One region of the Mesorhizobium sp. M0904 genome, then DNA from elsewhere that is predicted to be linked to it. Evidence: predicted binding sites of a transcription regulator. Region 1 holds the regulator's gene; each other region holds the start of a gene.
The links. The regulator PhoB, encoded in region 1, activates phosphate uptake and scavenging genes when phosphate is short. The targets are predictions, from matches to a motif close to TGTCATNNANCTGTCAT.
Positions count from the first base shown of each region.

Region 1 (4,118 bases):
CTCGCCCGCAGCCTTACCGGACGCAGAGAGGACAGATGACACAGATGTTGTCCCCAGACATGACGATGACCGAAACGGTCGCCAAGAAGACGAAGATCGAGGTCAAGAACCTCAACTTCTACTACGGCCAGAGCAAGGCGCTTAAGGACATCAGCCTGTCGCTGCCCGAGCGCAGCGTCACGGCCTTCATCGGCCCTTCGGGTTGCGGGAAATCGACGCTGCTGCGCGTCTTCAACCGCATCTACGAGCTCTACCCGAAACAGACCGCCGAGGGCCAGGTGCTGCTTGACGGCAAGAACATTCTCGACCGGTCGCAGGATCTCAACCTCCTCAGGACAAAGATCGGCATGGTATTCCAGAAGCCGACGCCGTTCCCGATGTCGATCTATGAGAACATCGCCTTCGGCGTCAGGCTCTACGAGAATCTCGGCAAGTCCGAGATGGACGGCCGCGTCGAGCAAGCGTTGAAGCGGGCCGCGCTGTGGAGCGAGGTCAAGGACAAGCTAAACGCCAGCGGCTTGAGCCTGTCCGGCGGCCAGCAGCAGCGGCTCTGCATTGCCCGCACCGTGGCAGTGAAGCCGGAAGTCATCCTGCTCGACGAACCGGCTTCGGCCCTCGACCCGCTGTCGACGGCCAAGATCGAGGAACTGATCGACGAGTTGCAAGCCGACTACACGATCGTCATCGTCACCCACAACATGCAGCAAGCGGCGCGCGTGTCGCGCCAGACCGCCTTCATGTATCTGGGTGAACTGGTCGAGTTCGACCGGACCGAGAAGATCTTCACGTCGCCCCGCGAGAAGCGCACGCAGGACTACATCACTGGCCGCTTCGGCTGAGCCGTTCCGATCATGCATATGAGGACAGGACCATGGGCGAACACACAGTCGCTTCTTTCGACGAGGATCTCGAGCAGATCAGCAAGCTGATCCGCGACATGGCCGACCTCGCCGGTTCGATGGTCGGCGGGGCGACCAAGGCCCTGTTGAATTCCGACAACGTGCTGGCGCAACGCGTCGTCTCCGACGACGCCATCATGGATGCGCGTCAACGCGAACTGGACGATCGCGCCATCACCCTGATCGCCAAGCGCCAGCCAATGGCTCACGATCTGCGCCATGTCGTCGGAGCGATCCGCATGGCGGGCGACCTCGAACGCATCGGCGACCTTGCCAAGAACATCGCCAAGCGTGTGAGCGCGGTCGGCCTCAGCGTCACGCCGCGCGACCTATCGCATTCCATCGATGCGATGGCGCAGCTGGTGCTCATCCAGGTGCAGGGCGTCATCGAGGAATATGCCGCAGGCGATGCGGCCGCGTTGGCCAAGCTGCGCGCCGCCGACGAGCGTATCGACGTCAAATACACGTCCGTGTTCCGCGAGCTGTTGACCTACATGATGGAAGATCCGCGCAACATCACCGCTTGCACGCATCTGCTGTTCTGCGCCAAGAATCTCGAGCGGATCGGCGACCATGTCACCAACATCGCCGAGAATGCGTATTATGTGCTGACCGGCGAGCAATTGCCCGTCAATCGTCCGAAGCAGGACGAAACGACAATGTCCGCGCCGGTGACATGATGGGGGTGCCCAGCCGATGATCGCACCACGCATAATGGTGGTGGAGGACGAGGAGCCGTTGGGCGTGCTGCTCCGCTACAATCTCGAATCCGAAGGCTACCAGGTCGAGGTGGTGACACGTGGCGACGAAGCCGAGATCCGTTTGCAGGAGAATGTGCCCGACCTTCTGGTGCTCGACTGGATGATACCAGCGGTTTCCGGCATCGAGCTCTGCCGCCGGTTGCGGGTGCGCCCTGAAACCGAGCGGCTGCCGATCATTATGCTGACCGCGCGCGGCGAGGAGAGCGACCGGGTGCGCGGTCTTTCGACCGGCGCCGACGACTATCTGGTCAAACCGTTTTCGACACCGGAATTCATGGCCAGGGTCAAGGCGCTGCTGCGCCGCGCCAAGCCGGAAGTGCTGTCCAGCGTGCTGAAGGTCGGCGACATCGTGCTCGATCGCGAATCGCACAGGGTTTATCGCAAGAAGAGCGAGATCCGGCTCGGGCCGACCGAATTCCGGTTGCTCGAGTTCATGATGCGGCATCCGGGCCGCGTCTTCTCGCGTAGCCAGTTGCTCGATAATGTCTGGGGCGAGACGATCTATATCGACGAACGCACCGTTGACGTGCATGTCGGGCGGCTGCGCAAAGCCGTCAACAACGGCCGCATGCCGGATGTCATCCGCACCATCCGCGGTGCCGGTTACGCGATCCGGGAAGATTGACCCGCCTGGTCAGGCGACGTTCTTTCTGACGCCGGGCCTCATTTGCGCGCCCGGCGCGAAAATCTCCTGGTCGACGAAGCTTAACGCCCGCATCGCGCAGCCTTCGCGGATCAGCGGCAATTCGTTCGGCTCGGTATCGAAGGAGATCGAGCCGGAGTGCTGGCCGCCGGCGGTCTGGGCGATGGCCTTGCGCAAGGCCGGCTCGATCAGATCGAAGGCGGCGGCACTGGCGCCGACCATCGCGACCGGTGCCGGATCGATCAGCGCGAACAGCGAGCCGAGACCGAAACCCAGCGCTTCGCCGGCCTTGCGGTAGGCCTCGCGTTCCGGCCCATCCTTCTCGCGCGCGCGGGCGGCCAGCGCGCGCATGTCGGCGTCGCTGACGTCGGCGACCGGTTCGCTGTCTTCGCTCATCTGCCTGGCGTTGCGCCAGATGGCATAGTTGCCGGCATAGGCTTCGATGCAGCCGCGCCGCCCGCAACGGCAGAGCGCTCCGCCCGGACGATGGATCATGTGGCCAAATTCGCCGCCCGAGGAATGCGTCCCGGTGAACAGTTCGCCCTTCAGCACAAGCCCCATACCGATGCCATGCGAAAGCAGGATGGCGATGAAGTCGTCGCGATAGCGATCCGGATTGCGCCAGCGCAAAGCCACCGCCATCATATTGCAGTCGTTCTCCACCGTGGCCGGGATGCCGAATTCGTCCTCCAGCATGTCGGCAAAGGCGATGTCGGTCTGCGGCGTGATCGGCGACCACAGCATGGCGCGTGCAGGGGAGTCGGTAATGCCCTGAATCGCCAGGGCGATGCGGGCGACACTGCGGACGTCAAGGTCTGGGTCCTCAAGCCGGCGCCGGACGATGGCCATGCATTCGCGGATCAGCTCGTCGCGCGGCATGGTCAGCGTGTCCGGCCGGCGCTGTTCCTCGGCGACCACCTGTCCCGCATAGTCGATAATGGCGGCCGACAGGAAATTCAGCGACAACACCACAGTCAGCACCGCCGCCGCTTCCGGGTTGAGGGCGAGGCCGACCTGTGGACGACCGCGTTTCAACGAAACGGGCTCACTTGCCTTGCTCTCGGCGAGGATGCCTTCCCGTATCAGGTCGGAGGAGATCGCCGATATGGTTGAATGACTGAGGCCGGTGGTGGCTGCGATCTCCGTACGCGATGGCTGGCCGGCCCGGCGCACCGCCGAGATCACCATCGCCCGGTTGCGCCGGCGCAAATCGTCATGGCGGATTCCGACCGACATCGTTTTGCTTTCCTCCCGGTTGCCGCGGCCGCTCATGAACCGGAAGCCGTCGGTAATGTCCGACAAATAGTGTCGGATGCGGCAAATAGTGTCAGATGCAGGTGGCGCTGTCATCGTTTATTCCGACGCTCGAAAAAACTCGCACAGTGATCAAAATCCATCAGAATCGATGTTGACAGCAGCCGGAGATCGGGCCAGTATTTTTTCGAGGCTCGAAAAAATTAGAGCTTCTAAGCTGGTCTTTGAGCCAATTGGTCACGCCGTACGCGGCGCAGGGAGGATATGATGAAGAAATTCACGACCGCCATTCTGGCGGGTGTCGCCATGACGCTGGCGCTGGCGTCGGTGGCGCAGGCGAAAGACAAGGTCATCGGCGTTTCCTGGTCGAACTTCCAGGAAGAGCGCTGGAAGACCGACGAGGCCGCAATGAAGGCGGCCATCGAGGCCGCCGGCGACAAGTATATTTCCGCCGACGCACAGTCCAACCCCGGCAAGCAGCTCACCGACGTCGAGAGCCTGATCTCGCAGGGTGCCAATGCGCTGATCATCCTGGCACAGGATGCCTCGGCCATCGGGCCG
Region 1 is NZ_JAMYOC010000012.1:145,268-149,385, reverse strand. Features, by position in the region: gene pstA (phosphate ABC transporter permease PstA) at 1-39, shown strand, start outside; gene pstB (phosphate ABC transporter ATP-binding protein PstB) at 36-839, shown strand; gene phoU (phosphate signaling complex protein PhoU) at 872-1,579, shown strand; gene phoB (phosphate regulon transcriptional regulator PhoB) at 1,596-2,285, shown strand; gene NKH80_RS14985 (ROK family protein) at 2,295-3,539, opposite strand; gene xylF (D-xylose ABC transporter substrate-binding protein) at 3,825-4,118, shown strand, end outside.

Region 2 (4,118 bases), on a different contig from region 1:
AGACAATGCTGCCGCGCTCGGCGACGATCCGCCATGTACTGTCCCAGCTGGTACGGAAGCCGGCCGCGCACCAGCTGCCGGCATAGGTGAACAGCTTGCCGCCGCCGAGGTCGAAGCTTGCGGTTGCCGACGACCCTTGCCGATACCAGGAATTGGCCGGCTCCCACTCCTGGCAATAGACGCCGGCCGGTTCGCCGGCCACCATGTAGCGGGCCGCATCGAATGTGTGGATCGCCATGTCGAGCAGCAGCACATGGCGCATCTCTTCGCGAAAACCGCCGAAATGCGGCGCAACGAAGAAATCGGCGTGGATGCTGGTCGCAGCACCAATAACGCCGGAATCGAGAAAGCGCCGGATGCGCCTGACGTTGGCGACATAGCGGCGGTTCTGCACGACGGCATGGATGCGGCCGGCGCTGCGGGCCGCCTCGACAATGGCACGCGCATTGTCCGGGCTGTCGGCCAGCGGCTTTTCGGTCAAGAGATGGCAATGGTGGGCAAAGGCGGAAAGCGCGACCTCGCGGCGGGCGGCGGGAACCACGACGTCGAATACCGCGTCGGGCCTGGTCTGGTCGAGCAGGGCGTCGAGCTCGGTTCCGATGACGGCGCCGGAAAGCTCGTATTCGCGCGCCCTTGCCCGCGCCCTTTCGGCGTCGAGATCAACCAGGCCGACAATGGCGAGCCCGTCGATCTGCTTGGCCGCATCGAGCCAGGCCTTGCTCATCGCGCCGCAGCCGACCAGGACGACATTGATCATCCAGCACTCCTCCCTCTCGGCCCCTCCAGACCGATCGTCACGGCGTTCACGGCAGGGCCGCAAACGTTGTTCCGTAAACGTTTACGAGAACACACCCGATGGCGTAGAATGTCAATTGGCCGATAGCGAAAAACGTGATGCCGGCTTGGCCTGAAGAGCGGCCGGTGCTAGCCAAGCAAGGGGAGAACTGTCCTTTGGCGTCCAGTATTCACGACCTTGCGCGTCACCTGAATATTTCCATCGGCACGGTGTCGCGCGCGCTCAACGGCCGCGCCGACGTCAATGCCGACACACGCCAGCGCGTGCTCGATGCGGCCAAGAAGCTGAATTATTCGCCGAACCAGTCCGGCCGCAGCCTGCGGCGCGGCGCTACCCATTCGATCGCCTTCATGCTGCAGCCGCATCCGGGCGACCAGGAATATGGCGAGCCGTTCTTCATTCCGTTCCTGACCGGGTTGCAGGCCAAGCTCGCCGAAAGCGGCCTCGACCTGATCGTAGTGATGGGCGCGCCGGGCGACTATCAGCAGGAGCGCCTGCGCCGTGTCGTCGAGACGCGGCGGGCCGATGCGGTGGTGCTGGCCTGGACGCGGCGCGAGGACGAGCGCATCGACTATCTGACCCAGGCCGGTTTCCCGTTCGCAACGCTCGGCCGCAGCCGCTCCGGCGGCGATTCCTATCCCTCGCTCGACCTCGATTTCGAAAAAGCCGGGGCTGACGCGGTCGATCGTCTCGTCGCGCGCGGTCACCGCCGCATCGCCGCCATCCGCCCGTCGCTCGACCTCAATTTCGGCTATCTGTTCCTCGCCGGCTATCGCAAGGCGTTGCGGCGGCACGGCATCGAGTTCGACCCCGAACTGATCGCCGACGGCTTCATCAACGAGGCCGGCGGCTACGCCGTGACGCCGAAGGTCATGCGCTCCAAGGACCCGCCGACGGCCATCATCTTCAACAACGACGCGATGGCGCTTGGCGGCTGCAAGGCTTTGGCCGAGGCGGGCATCAGGCCCGGCCACGACGTCGCGGTGATCGTCATCGTCGACACGCCGCTTTGCCGCTATTTTTCGCCGGCGCTGACCGGCTTCCGACCGGCGCTGGAGCCGATGGGCGAGCGGTTGGCCGAAATGCTGCTGGCATCGATTCCGGCTTACGCCGGCGCCGAAGGCGCACGCATCATCCGTGAAGTCTGGCCGCTGGAACTGATCGCGCGCGACAGCGATTGAATCGCGGCACTTCCCTTCTCCCCTTGGGGAGAAGGTGGCCGAGCCCACGGGTCTTGCCTTCGGCAAGCCAGAGGACAGGCTCAGCTCGGTCGGATGAGGGTGCTCCAGCTCGGCACCGAGGCACTCCGTCCAGCACCCCTCTTCCGTCTCGGCGCTGCGCGCCGATCCACCTGCTCCCACAAGGGACGAAGGAACAAGCGCCCTCTGTCACGCAAGTATCATGTTCGCGTCCTAGACCTTTTTCGGAAAGCGCTGGCGGCATGTCGATGCGACGCCCGCTTCGGCTGTTTTGTCACAAAGAGGATTTCCATGAAAAACCTGCACCGAAACGCGTCCCTCGCGGTCGCGCTGGCGATGTTCACCGCCTTGACTCCGGCCTTGGCTGAAAACGCAGCGACCGTCGGCGGCGTCAGCTTCGTCAACAAGGGCCTGGTCGGTGTCGGTCGCATCCCGGCCAGCCAAAGGGACAAGTTCGGCGAGACGTTTGGCTCCGGCTCGGGCATGGCGATCGACGCTGCCGGCTGGACGCATGGCGCCGATGGCTATAAGGGCTCGCTGTGGCTGCTGCCGGATCGTGGCTACAATGTCGTCGGCACCACCGATTACCGTCCGCGCATCAACACGATTGCCATCGAATTCGCCCAGATCGCACCGGGTGCGGCACCAGCCGCCGGCCAGGAACAGTCGGGCCTCAAGGCAACCCTTGCCGACACCATGCTTTTGACCGACGACAAGGGCGCCGACGCAACCGGCCTCGATCCGCTCAACGGCGTGCGCGCCGCGACCGACGACATGCCGATCCTGCCCGAAGCCAACGGCAAGCTCGCGCTCGATAACGAGGCGATCGTGCGGCTGCCCGACGGCACCATGTTCATCTCGGACGAATATGGTCCGAACATCTACCACTTCTCCGCCGATGGGCGTCTGATGTCGGCAACGCAGTCGCCGGCGGCGCTTGTCCCGATGCGTCATGGAACGCCGAACTTCGCGTCCAACAATCCGGGACCGGGCGCGGCAGACCCAGATCCGACGGATCCCGAAACCGGCCGTCAGAACAACCAGGGCCTCGAAGGCATGGCACTGACGCCGGACGGGAAGTTCCTGATCGCTGTGCTGCAATCGGCCCCCAGACAGGATGGCGGCGATTCCGCTTCGACGCGCCAGAACACGCGCGCGCTGGTCTACGATGCCTCGGATCCGGCCCAACTCAAGCTTGCGCATGAATATGTTGTGCCGCTGCCGGTGTTCACCGATGCCAAGGGCAAGACCAAGATTGCCGCGCAGAGCGAAATCGTGGCTCTGTCGGACAAGACCTTCCTGATGCTGGCGCGCGACAGCGGCAACGGCCAGGGGGTGAAGGGCGACACCTCGCTCTATCGCGAGATCAGCGTCGTCGATGTGTCGGCGGCAACCGACATCGCCGGCACCGAGTTCGACAAGGACAAGCCGGTTGCGCCCAAAGGTGAGCTCGATCCCTCGGTGACGCCGGCCAAGCTGACGCCGTTCATCGACATCAACGACAAGACCGAGCTCGGCCACTTCGGGCTGCACAATGGCGCGCCCAATGACCGCAACAACCTTTCGGAGAAGTGGGAGGCGATGTCGGTGGTGAGCGTCCTCGATCCAACACGGCCCGACGACTATTTCCTGTTCGTCGCCAACGACAATGACTTTCTCACCCAGGACGGCTTCCAGGTCGGCGCGGCCTACAAGGCCGAAGATGGCGCCGATGTCGACACGATGTTCCTGGTCTATCAGGTCACGCTTCCAGGCCTAGCCGGGAAGTAGCGACACCCCCAGGCAGGCGGACGCGCCGAACGCGTCCGCCTGCCTGGCACGATCGAACGGTCGGGCCCTTCAGTTGCGGCTCGCCGGCACAAGGATTGTGTTCTAGTGGGTTTGCAAAACCTAAGACTGATGATCCGTCGAAGGCACTTACCTCAACATCTCCGCGTCCTTTGGCACGCCCGCATCGATCGGCTCGGCCGTCCTGTCCGACACGGCGGCGATCTTCCCGGCGGCCGACAGGTTCGGGCGCACGAAGACCGGCGCGACGCCGTCGACGCGGCTGTAGAGGTCGATAATGTCCTGATTCATGAAGCGCACACAGCCGGAGGAAGCGTTCTTCCCGATGGAATCCC
Region 2 is NZ_JAMYOC010000009.1:129,343-133,460, reverse strand. Features, by position in the region: gene NKH80_RS11910 (Gfo/Idh/MocA family protein) at 1-757, opposite strand, end outside; gene NKH80_RS11905 (LacI family DNA-binding transcriptional regulator) at 952-1,977, shown strand; gene NKH80_RS11900 (esterase-like activity of phytase family protein) at 2,287-3,765, shown strand; partial or broken gene NKH80_RS11895 (L,D-transpeptidase) at 3,913-4,118, opposite strand, start outside.
Region 2: NKH80_RS11900 (esterase-like activity of phytase family protein) is a predicted target of PhoB. The motif match lies at 2,183-2,199, and genes of this name have one in related genera.

Region 3 (4,118 bases), on a different contig from region 1:
TCGAGGACCATCCGTTCGAGGTGCAGACCTTCGACCAGCCCTGCGCACTGTGCGCGGCCGAGAACGTCTATCTCGACGAAGTTATCCTCGACGACCATGGCGGCCACATGTTCGTTTGTTCCGACACCGACCATTGCGAGAAGCGGCGCGAGCAAGGCCATCGCGGCCACCTTGCGCCTGAAACCCCTCTTGCCCTGGAAAAAACGGAGCCGGCGCAATGACCGACGAACCGCTGCTGCGCGTCTCTGCGCTGTCCAAATTCTACGGCTCGCGCGTCGGCTGCGAGAACGTCACCTTCGATCTGTGGCCGGGCGAAGTGCTGGCTGTCGTCGGCGAATCCGGTTCCGGCAAGACGACTTTGCTCAACTGCCTGTCGACAAGGCTACTGCCCAGCTCCGGCACCGCCAGCTACCGCATGCGCGATGGCCAATTCCGCGAGCTCTACCGCATGAGCGAGGCCGAGCGCCGCTTTTTGATGCGCACCGACTGGGGCTTTGTCCACCAGAACCCCGCCGATGGTCTGCGCATGACGGTGTCGGCCGGCGCCAATGTCGGCGAGCGGCTGATGGCGGTCGGCGACCGCCACTACGGAAAAATCCGAGCCACGGCGGTCGACTGGCTGTCGCGCGTCGAGATCGACGAAGACCGCATAGACGACGAGCCGCGCGCCTTTTCCGGCGGCATGCGCCAGCGCCTGCAGATCGCCCGCAACCTCGTTACCGGCCCACGGCTGGTGTTCATGGACGAGCCGACCGGTGGTCTCGACGTGTCGGTGCAGGCACGTCTGCTCGATCTGCTGCGCGGGCTGGTCACCGACCTCGGCCTGGCGGCCATCGTCGTCACCCACGATCTCGCGGTGGCGCGGCTGTTGTCGCAGCGCATGATGGTGATGAAGGACGGCCGCGTCGTCGAAAGCGGCCTCACCGACCGCGTCCTCGACGATCCGCGCGCGCCCTACACCCAGCTTCTCGTTTCTTCCATTCTGCAGGTGTGACTATGGCAACCCCCCTCGTCGTCTCCGATGTCGCCAAGAGCTTCACCATGCATCTGCGCGACGGCATCAAATTGCCGGTGGTCGCCGGTGTCTCGTTCGCGATCAGGGCCGGCGAATGCTCCGTGCTCGGCGGCCCGTCCGGCGCCGGCAAGAGCTCGATCTTGAAGATGCTCTACGGCAATTATGCCGCCGACGAAGGCCAGATCATCGTCCAGCACGAGGGCGGGCTCATCGATCTCGCCTCGGCCAGCCCGCGCACCGTGCTTGCCGTGCGCCGGCTTACCATCGGCTATGTCAGCCAGTTCCTGCGCACCGTACCGCGTGTCTCGGCGCTCGATGTCGTCGCCGAGCCGCTGGTCGAGCGCGGCGAGGAGCGTGAGGTCGCGCGCGGCAAGGCACGTGCCTTGCTGGCGCAGCTGAACCTGCCGGAAAAACTCTGGGCGCTGCCGCCGGCGACGTTCTCCGGCGGAGAACAGCAGCGCGTCAACATCGCGCGCGGCTTCATCACCGAGCATCCGATCCTGCTGCTAGACGAGCCGACCGCCTCGCTCGACGAAAGGAACCGCGACGTGGTGATTTCCCTGATCGCCGCCAAGAAGGCCTCGGGCGTCGCCTTGCTCGGCATCTTCCACGACCACGACGTGCGCGAGGCGGTGGCCGACCGTATCATCGACGTGACCGCCTTCGCCGCCGGAAAAATCGCCGCATGACGAGGAAACTGTCGGAGGCACCGCTGATCCACGAGACGGCGCAAGTTGAGAACTCGACGCTTGGCCGCTGGACCGAGATCGCCGAGCGCTGCCGGGTTTCCGAAAGCACGCTCGGCGACTATTCCTACATGATGCAGGACTGCGGCGTCTGGTGCGCGACGATCGGCAAATTCGCCAACATCGCCGCCAATGTGCGCATCAACGCCACCAACCATCCGACCTGGCGGCCGACGCTGCACCATTTCACCTATCGCGCGTCCGACTATTGGGACGACGCCGAGCACGAGAGCGAATTCTTCGCCCAGCGCCGCGCCAAACGCGTCACCATCGGCCACGACACCTGGCTCGGCCATGGCTCGACCATCCTGCCCGGTGTTACTGTTGGCGATGGAGCGGCAGTCGGCGCCGGCGCAGTGGTGTCGAAGGACGTCGCGCCCTACACCATCGTCGGCGGCGTGCCGGCCAAACCGATCCGCGAGCGCTTCGACCGCCGCACCGCGGAGCGCTACCAGGCGCTCGCCTGGTGGGATTGGGACCACGCCCGGCTGCGCGCCGCGCTCGACGATTTTCGGGAACTGTCGGCGGAGGCTTTCCTGGAGAAGTATGGCGGCTAAGGGTCGTGAAATGGTGAAGGGGGGCAGCGGACAGGTTTCGAGGCTCAGGAAAGCCTTTCTTGTCACCATTCACCATTCGAGCCTCTCGTGCTGGATTGGCCGCGCCGCTCCAGGCTGTGGGCAGTAACAAAACTGACATCGTTCCGACACCGCAGGTTCATGCGGCTGCGCTAGCGAGGGTTAACAGACCTTCAATTGCGATTGGACTGGAGCCTGCACCATGTCAGCTACGCTCGAAATCCGCGGCGTCACCCGCCGGTTCGGCAAGAACACCGCCGTCAGCAATGTCGACATCGCGATCCCGCACGGTCAGATGGTCGGCATCATCGGCCGTTCCGGCGCCGGCAAATCGACGCTTCTGCGCATGATCAACCGCCTCGTCGATCCCAGCCAGGGATCCATCCTGTTCGACGGCGTCGAAGTCTCCGGGTTGCGCGGCTCGCCGCTCCGGCGATGGCAGCGCGACTGCGCCATGATCTTCCAGCAGTTCAATCTGGTGCCGCGCCTGGACGTGCTGACCAATGTGCTGCTCGGCCGGCTCAACCACCGCTCGACGCTGTCCAACCTCTTCGGCATGTTCTCGCGCAGTGAATGCGCCGAGGCTGTTGCGGCCCTTGAGCGTCTCGACATCGCCCGCACCGTACTGCAGCCCGCCGGCACGCTTTCCGGCGGCCAGCAGCAGCGCGTTGCTATTGCGCGTGCCATGATGCAGCAGCCGAAGGTGCTGTTGGCGGACGAGCCGATCGCCTCGCTCGATCCGCTCAACGCCAAGGTGGTGATGGATTCGCTGCAGGACATCAATTTGCGCGAAGGCATCACCGTCATCACAAATCTGCATACGCTTGATACGGCCCGCAACTATTGCAACCGTATCATCGGCATGGCTGCCGGCAAGGTTGTCTTCGACGGCCCGCCCGAAGACCTCAACCGCGAGGCCGTGCGCATGGTCTACGGCGCCGACAGCAATGGCGGCGAAATCTCCGAGGCCATCACTTCGACCAGTGTCGCCGTCAAACAGAAAATCGCTGCATCCGCCGGACCGCTCGAGCCCGTGTTCCCTGGCTACTGAGAACGGCCTGATCGCCCGCCCGCGTCAAAGGCACTCGTCAAAAGTTCGAACGCTCCGGCGCGAAGCCGGAACCAACAGGAGAGAGATAATGTTCAGGAAGATGGTTTTTGGCGCGGTTTCATTGCTCGCCATCGCAACAAGTGCCGCTCACGCCCAGGATATCAAGGAATTCCGCATCGGCATCCTTGGTGGTGAAAATGAAGCGGACCGGCTGCGCAACTTTCAGTGCCTCGCCGATCACCTGAAGTCCGAATTCGGCTTCGAGAAGGTCTCGCTGTTCCCGGCCGCCGACTATGACGGCGTAATCCAGGGCCTGCTCGGCGGCACCCTCGATTTCGCCGAGCTTGGCGCGTCAGGCTATGCCAGCGTCTACCTCAAGGATCCGAACGCCGTGACCCCGATCCTCACCACCCAGCAGACCGACGGCGCGACCGGCTATTATTCGATCGGCCTGGCGCTGAAGTCGTCCGGCATCACCGACATCGAGTCGGCAAAGGGGAAGAAGCTCGGCTATGCCGACCCGGATTCGACCTCCGGCTATCTGATCCCGCTGACCCAGATTCCGAAGGACACCGGCGCCTCGAACGAAACCTTCTTCGCCTCGACCCAGTTCAATGGCGGCCACGAGAACAACCTCCTCGCCGTTCGCGACGGCAAGGTCGATGTTGCGGTTGACGACTCCTCGGGCATTGGCGACTTCAAGAACGGCTACACGTCCGGCACCTTCCACA
Region 3 is NZ_JAMYOC010000019.1:81,236-85,353, forward strand. Features, by position in the region: gene NKH80_RS20500 (alpha-D-ribose 1-methylphosphonate 5-phosphate C-P-lyase PhnJ) at 1-221, shown strand, start outside; gene phnK (phosphonate C-P lyase system protein PhnK) at 218-994, shown strand; gene phnL (phosphonate C-P lyase system protein PhnL) at 997-1,704, shown strand; gene NKH80_RS20515 (DapH/DapD/GlmU-related protein) at 1,701-2,318, shown strand; gene phnC (phosphonate ABC transporter ATP-binding protein) at 2,539-3,387, shown strand; gene phnD (phosphonate ABC transporter substrate-binding protein) at 3,476-4,118, shown strand, end outside.
Region 3: phnC (phosphonate ABC transporter ATP-binding protein) is a predicted target of PhoB. The motif match lies at 2,441-2,457, and genes of this name have one in related genera.